One region of the Microbispora rosea genome, then DNA from elsewhere that is predicted to be linked to it. Evidence: riboswitches for the same ligand, from Rfam matches in the RefSeq annotation. Region 1 holds a riboswitch; the other holds the start of a gene.
The links. Region 1 has a riboswitch for cobalamin ahead of ACIBK1_RS16275 (cobyric acid synthase). Riboswitches for the same ligand answer to the same signal wherever they lie in the genome.

Region 1 (3,353 bases):
GCCGAGGAGGGCTGCATGCCTGCGGTGGGGCCGCTGCTCACGGGAGATCCGGCCGAGATCGGCGGCTGCCGGCTGGAGGGCCGCCTGGGCGCGGGCGGCCAGGGGGTGGTCTACCTCGGCCGCACGGCCGAGGGCGCCCCGGTGGCGGTCAAGCTGCTCCATGAGGGCTGGTCGGGAGACGAGAACGCCCGCCGCCACTTCGCGCGGGAGATCGACGCCGCGCGGCGGGTCGCGCCGTTCTGCGTGGCCCGGGTCCTCGACTTCGACCTGGACGGCCCCCGGCCCTACATCGTGAGCGAGTACGTGGAGGGCCCCACGCTGCGGCAGGCGGGGCGGCGGTCCGGGCCCGCCCTGCACCGGCTGGCCGTCGCGACCGCGACCGCACTCGCCGCCGTGCACCGGGCCGGGATCGTGCACCGCGACTTCAAGCCGGCCAACGTGCTGCTCGGGCCCGACGGTCCGAGGGTCGTCGACTTCGGGGTCGCCCGCGGCCTCGGCGCCACCACGGCGAGCGGCGGCATCGTCGGCACGCCCGCCTACATGGCGCCCGAGCAGATCGCCGGCGAGCCGCCCACGCCCGCTTGGGACGTGTTCGCGTGGGGCTGCGTGATGGTGTTCGCCGCCACCGGCAGGCCGCCGTTCGGCGACGACGCGCTGCCGGCCGTGCTGAACCGCGTCCTCACCCAGGAGCCCGACCTGGGCGACCTGGAAGAGCCGCTGCGCTCCGTCGTGGCGCTGGCCCTGCGCAAGGACCCCGCGGAGCGCCCGGGCATCCTCGACATCACGATGCGGCTGCTCGCCGCGGCGCCGGAGGGGGCCGCCGGGGACGTCGCGGCCGGGCTCACCACCGCCGGGCGGCCCGTGCATCCAGAACCGGACACCGTCCCCCCACGGCGGAGCTCGGGCCGCCGCCGGGGGCTGCTCGCCGGGGCGGCGGCCACCCTCGCGGCCGCGACGACAGTGGGCGTGCTGCTGTCCGTGCTGCCGTCCGAAGGCGTCGCGGGCGGTGACGGGCGGCACGGGGCGGCCGCCGTCACGCCGGCGCCCTCAGCCGCCACGACACCCACACCGAGCCCCACACCGAGCCCCCTATCGAGCTCCGCGCCGACCCCCGCGCCAGCGGTCACGTCGCGCGCGCCCCTGCGCTTCACCGCACGCTTCGCGGGCGTGTGGCGCGGCAGGGTGGACTACGAGCCCGGCGCGTACGACACGCTCGTGCTGACCGTGCCGAAGGGCGGCGACACCGTCACCGAGCGGTTCGTCGACTACCGGTGCGAGGGCAGGTCCAAGCTCCAGGTCATCAGCGGGACGACGGTGCGGCTGACGCGGGTGTCGATGCGCGGCAACTGCGTGCGCAACGGCACGATCTACCTCACCGTCCACGACAACGGGACGATGACCTTCGACTACAACGGACACGGCGAGAACGCGGTGACGAAGAACGAGCCGTTCTCCATGATCGCCACGCTGCAGCGAACGTAGCGTTTCCGATATATCAGACAGACCGTACTTGCGGGACATACGGCACGAAGGTGTAAGTTGACCACCGCAAGCGACGGACGCGGAGGAAGCCGGTGTGAATCCGGCGCGGTCCCGCCACTGTCACCGGGGAGCGACCCTCACCCACGCCACTGCCCAGCACGGGCGGGAAGGCTGAGGGGAGCGCTGATCCGGGAGCCAGGATACTCCGGCCGTCGGACCTTCTACCGGGGGCGCGGACCCCCAGGGGGGACATGCCATGGCCCGGACAGGCCTGCGCAGACGCGCCTCACTGCCGGTTTCGCGCTCCACCACCTGACGTGGCGCCCGGCGGCGGCCTGCTCGTGGCGGGCACGACCTCCGACGCGGGAAAGAGCGTGCTGGTGGCCGGCCTGTGCCGGTGGCTGGCCCGGCGCGGCGTACGGGTCGCGCCGTTCAAGGCGCAGAACATGGCGCTCAACTCGACGGTCACCGCGGACGGCGGTGAGATCGGGCGGGCCCAGGCGATGCAGGCCGCGGCGGCCCGGGTCGAGCCCGAGGCCGCGATGAACCCGGTGCTGATCAAACCCGCAGGCGAGCGGCACTCCCACGTGGTCGTGCTCGGCCGCGCGCACGCCGACGTGGACGCCATGTCCTACCGCGACCACAAGATGCGCCTGCTCGACGTCGCCCTCGACGCGCTGGACGGCCTGCGCCGCCGCTACGACGTGGTGATCTGCGAGGGCGCGGGCAGCCCGGCCGAGGTCAACCTGCGCGACCGCGACATCGCCAACATGGGCCTGGCCCGCGCCGCCGGCCTGCCCGCGCTCGTCGTCGGCGACATCGACAGGGGTGGCGTGCTCGCGCATTTCGCCGGCACCCTCGCCGTGCTCGACCGGCACGACCAGCGGCACATCGCCGCCTTCGTGGTCAACAAGTTCCGCGGGGATCTCGCGCTGCTGCGGCCGGGGCTCGACTGGCTCACGGAGACGACCGGCCGCCCGTGCCTCGGTGTGCTGCCGTGGCGCTCCGGCCTGTGGCTCGACGTGGAGGACTCCCTCGACCTCGACAGCCGTCCCGGTCTGCTCACCCCGCCTGTGGGACGTGACGTGCTGCGCGTTGCGCTGGTGCGGCTGCCGCGCATGTCCAACGTCACCGACGCCGACGCGCTCGCCGCCGAGCCGGGGGTGAGCGTCCGCCTGGTCACCACCCCCGCCGAGCTCGCCGACGCCGACCTCGTCGTGCTGCCCGGCACCCGCGCCACCGTCGGCGACCTCGCCTGGCTGCGCGAGCGGGGCCTGGACGAGGCGCTGCGCCGCCGCGCCGCCGACGGCCTCCCCGTGCTCGGGATCTGCGGCGGCTACCAGATGCTCGGCGCGGTCATCGACGACGATGTGGAGAGCCGGGCGGGCCGGGTGCCCGGCCTCGGGCTGTTGCCTGCCCGCACGGCGTACGCGCCGGACAAGGTGCTCGCGCTCGCGCAGGGCGAGTGGCGCGGCCACGAGGTCGCGGGCTACCAGATCCACCACGGCCGGGTGACGCCCGACGCGGGCGAGCCGTTCCTCGACGGCTGCCGGGCGGGCCAGGTGTGGGGCACGACCTGGCACGGCCTGTTCGAGCGCGACGGATTCCGCCGGGCCTTCCTCGCCGAGGTGGCCGCCGTCACCGGCAGGGCCTGGCTGCCGGGGACCGGCACGTTCGCCGCGCACCGGGAGGCCCGCCTCGACGCCCTGGGCGACCTGGTGGAAGAACACCTCGACACCGAGGCCGTGTGGCGGCTCATCGAGCGCGGCGTGCCCGCCGGCCTGCCCCGGATCACGCTGCGGGAGGACCGCCCATGACGATGTCACCGACGGCGCCGCCGAGGATGCTGCTGCTGTCCACCGCCGACACCG
Region 2 (3,353 bases), on a different contig from region 1:
TACTCATAGTCTGTGCGTGTAAGGGACTCTTCGGGTAGGAGGGTGCCGGAATGCGACGCCGTACGGTCCTCGCACTGGGAGTCCTGGCCCTGGCGGGCGCGTGCGGCGTCCAGGCGCCCCCGCGCCGCGGGGAGCTCTCCCTGGCCGTCCCGGGCCCGCCCGGAGGGTGCGGGGACGGCGTCGCCGCCGGGTTCAAGTCGCTCGTCGAGGGGCGTGGCTGGGCCCGGGCCGTACGGATCAGGCGGGAGGCGGGCGACGGCGGGACGGCTCTCGCCCGCCCGGGCGGGTCGGGGACCGATCTGGTGGTCGCCGACTCCGCGCTGCTCGCCGCCTGCGCGCTGGCCCGCGACCCGCTCCTGGTGGCCAGGGCCGTGCCGCTCGCACGGCTGGCGGGGGAGTGGGAGGTGCTGGTCGCCTCACCCGACTCGGGTTATCGCACGTTCGACCAGTTCGCCGCCGCGCTGCTGCGCGACCCCGGAGGGCCCAGGGTCGCGGGCGGCGCCGACCGCGGCCCCGAGCACCTGCTGCTCGGCATGACCGCACGGGGCCTGGGAGCCGACCCCCGCCTGCTCGACTACGTCGCGTTCGGCAGCAGGGCGCAGGCCGTCGCCGCGGTCCTCGACGGGCGGCTCGCGCTCGGGTTCGGCAGCAGGCGGGAGGTCGCCCCCCATGTGCGCGCCGGACGGCTGCGGCCGCTCGCCGTCTCCTCCGCGGAGCGGCTGCCCGGGGTGGACGCGCCGACGCTGTCGGAGTCGGGCGTACGCGTCGTGTTCGCCGACTGGACGGGGCTGATCGCCCCGCGCGGCACACCCGAGCAGGACGCCCTGCTCGAACTGTGCCGGGCCGTCGCCGACACTCCGGGCTGGCAGATCCTGTGCGACCGCAACGACTGGACGCCGATGTGGCTCGACGGCGACGACTTCCGCCAATGGCTCGTCGGCGAGGCGCGCCGTACGGCCCTGCTGCTCAATGATCTCGGACTCCGCTGAAAAACACAACTTGTGGGGGCGCTTGCGGGAAGGGCCACAAGATGTAGGATCCATCGCGTTGCTGGTTCACCTTGGTGAGGCAAGAGGGAACCCGGTGCGAACCCGGGACTGCCCCGCAGCGGTGAGCGGGAACGACCGCCGTCACACAGCACGGCGCCTCAGGCGCCGTGCCGTAAGCACTGGGCGCGAGCGCGCCCGGGAAGCGACGGCCAGTAGGACCGGCGGGCGCGAGCCCGGCCGGACGCCCGCGAGTCCGAAGACCTGCCAGCGATGCGCGCGCATGGGCGCGCGCCCCGCGCCGGGCCCCGCGGGTGGGCTCGCCGTACCGTCACGGCACGGGTTCCCTCTCGTGCGCGTGCGCCGCGGCATGCCTCCCTCCGGTCCGGCCGGGACACGAGACGACGAGGAGAGGGCATCTGATGACGATCACCGACCCGGCCTCCGCGTCCGCGGACCCCGCGTCAGCGGAGCGCGGCGGGCCGCGGGCCTCGGCGGGGAACCCCGGACCCGGCACCCCGCCTGGCTCGGTCCCCGCCTCCGTACGGCGGGCCCCGGACGGCCCGGACGGCCCGGACGGCGCGGGGGACGCGGCGGGGGTCTGGCAGGCCATCGAGGAGGCGGCCGCCGGAGTCATCGCCGACCCGGAGAACTCGCGCCGGGCGGCCAGGCTGCTGAGCGGGCTGATCGCGGAGGAGGCGGCGGCCGAAGGGGTGCGCACGTTCTCCGAGTCGGTCGCCGCCGCCCACGCCGCCGGGCTGCTGGGCGACGCCGTCGCCGCGTTCGTGGCCGACGAGGCCGAGGCGCTCGACGCGCTGATCGATTCGGCGGCCGACGATCGGTTCGAGTACTTCGGGCTGCGCACGGTCTACGACCGCTACCTGCTGCGCCACCCGGTCACCCGGCGCGTGCTCGAACGCCCGCAGCACTTCCTGCTGCGGGTCGCCTGCGGCCTGTCGGCCACCGTGGCGGAGGCCGCCGAGCTGTACCGCCTGATGTCCGCGCTGGCCTACCTGCCCAGCTCGCCGACGCTGTTCAACTCGGGCGCGCGCCGGCCGCAGCTGTCGTCGTGCTTCCTGCTCGACTCGCCCCGCGACGAGCTGGAGAGCATCTACGAGCGGTACGGCCAGGTGGCGCGGCTGTCGAAGTACTCCGGCGGCATCGGCATCGCCTGGACGCGGGTGCGCTCGCGCGGCTCGCTGATCCGGGGCACCAACGGCCTGTCCAACGGCATCGTGCCGTGGCTGCGCACGCTCGACGCGTCGGTCGCGGCCGTGAACCAGGGCGGCAGGCGCAAGGGCGCGGCCTGCGTCTACCTGGAGACCTGGCACGCCGACATCGAGGAGTTCCTGGAGCTTCGCGACAACACGGGCGAGGAGTCGCGCCGCACGCACAACCTCAACCTGGCCAACTGGGTGCCCGACGAGTTCATGCGCCGGGTCGAGGCGGACGGCACGTGGTCGCTGTTCGACCCCAAGGACGTCCCCGAGCTGACCGACCTGTGGGGCGAGGCGTTCGACGCCCGCTATCGCGAGCTGGAGGCCGCCGGGCGATACGCACGGCAGGTGCCGGCCCGCGCCCTGTACGCCCGGATGATGCGCACGCTCGCCCAGACCGGCAACGGCTGGATGACGTTCAAGGACGCCTCCAACCGCGCCTCCAACCAGACCGCGCGGCCCGGCAACGTCATCCACCTGTCCAACCTGTGCACCGAGATCCTGGAGGTCACCGGCGACGGCGAGACGGCCGTGTGCAACCTCGGCTCGGTCAACCTCGCCGCGCACCTGACCGCCGAGGGCGACGGCGTCGACTTCGGCAGGCTCCGCGCCACCGTCCGCACCGCCGTGCGGTTCCTGGACCGGACGATCGACCTCGGCTTCTACCCGACGCCCGAGGCGGAGACGGCCAACCGCAGGTGGCGGCCCGTGGGGCTCGGCGTCATGGGCCTCGCCGACGTGTTCTTCGCGCTGCGCCTGCCGTTCGACTCGCCGGAGGCGCTCGCCCTGTCCAGCCGCATCGCCGAGGAGATCGCGCTCGCGGCGTACGGCACCTCGGCCGACCTTGCCGTGGAACGCGGGCGCCACCCGGCGTACGAGGAGACGCGGGCGGCGGACGGCGTCCTGCACCTCGACCACTATCCGTGCGCCCCGGTCCACCCTGGGGAGTGGGCCGCGCTGCGGGCCAGGATCGCGGAGACCGGGCTGCGCAACTCCCTGCTGATCGCGATCGCGCCGACGGCCACGATCGCCTCGATCGCGGGCTGCTACGAGTGCGTCGAGCCGCAGGTGTCCAACGTCTTCAAGCGGGAGACGCTGTCGGGGGAGTTCCTCCAGGTCAACCGGTATCTCGTGCGGGACCTCCAGGCCC

Region 2: another riboswitch for cobalamin. It lies ahead of ACIBK1_RS08610 (ribonucleoside-diphosphate reductase subunit alpha); the one in region 1 lies ahead of ACIBK1_RS16275 (cobyric acid synthase).

What each region holds. Positions count from the first base shown of each region.
Region 1 is NZ_JBITJO010000003.1:879,911-883,263, reverse strand. It holds gene ACIBK1_RS16280 (serine/threonine-protein kinase) at 16-1,482, shown strand; cobalamin riboswitch at 1,565-1,688, shown strand; gene ACIBK1_RS16275 (cobyric acid synthase) at 1,800-3,299, shown strand; gene ACIBK1_RS16270 (cobaltochelatase subunit CobN) at 3,296-3,353, shown strand, end outside.
Region 2 is NZ_JBITJO010000002.1:252,651-256,003, reverse strand. It holds gene ACIBK1_RS08615 (Bug family tripartite tricarboxylate transporter substrate binding protein) at 51-989, shown strand; cobalamin riboswitch at 1,035-1,272, shown strand; gene ACIBK1_RS08610 (ribonucleoside-diphosphate reductase subunit alpha) at 1,409-3,353, shown strand, end outside.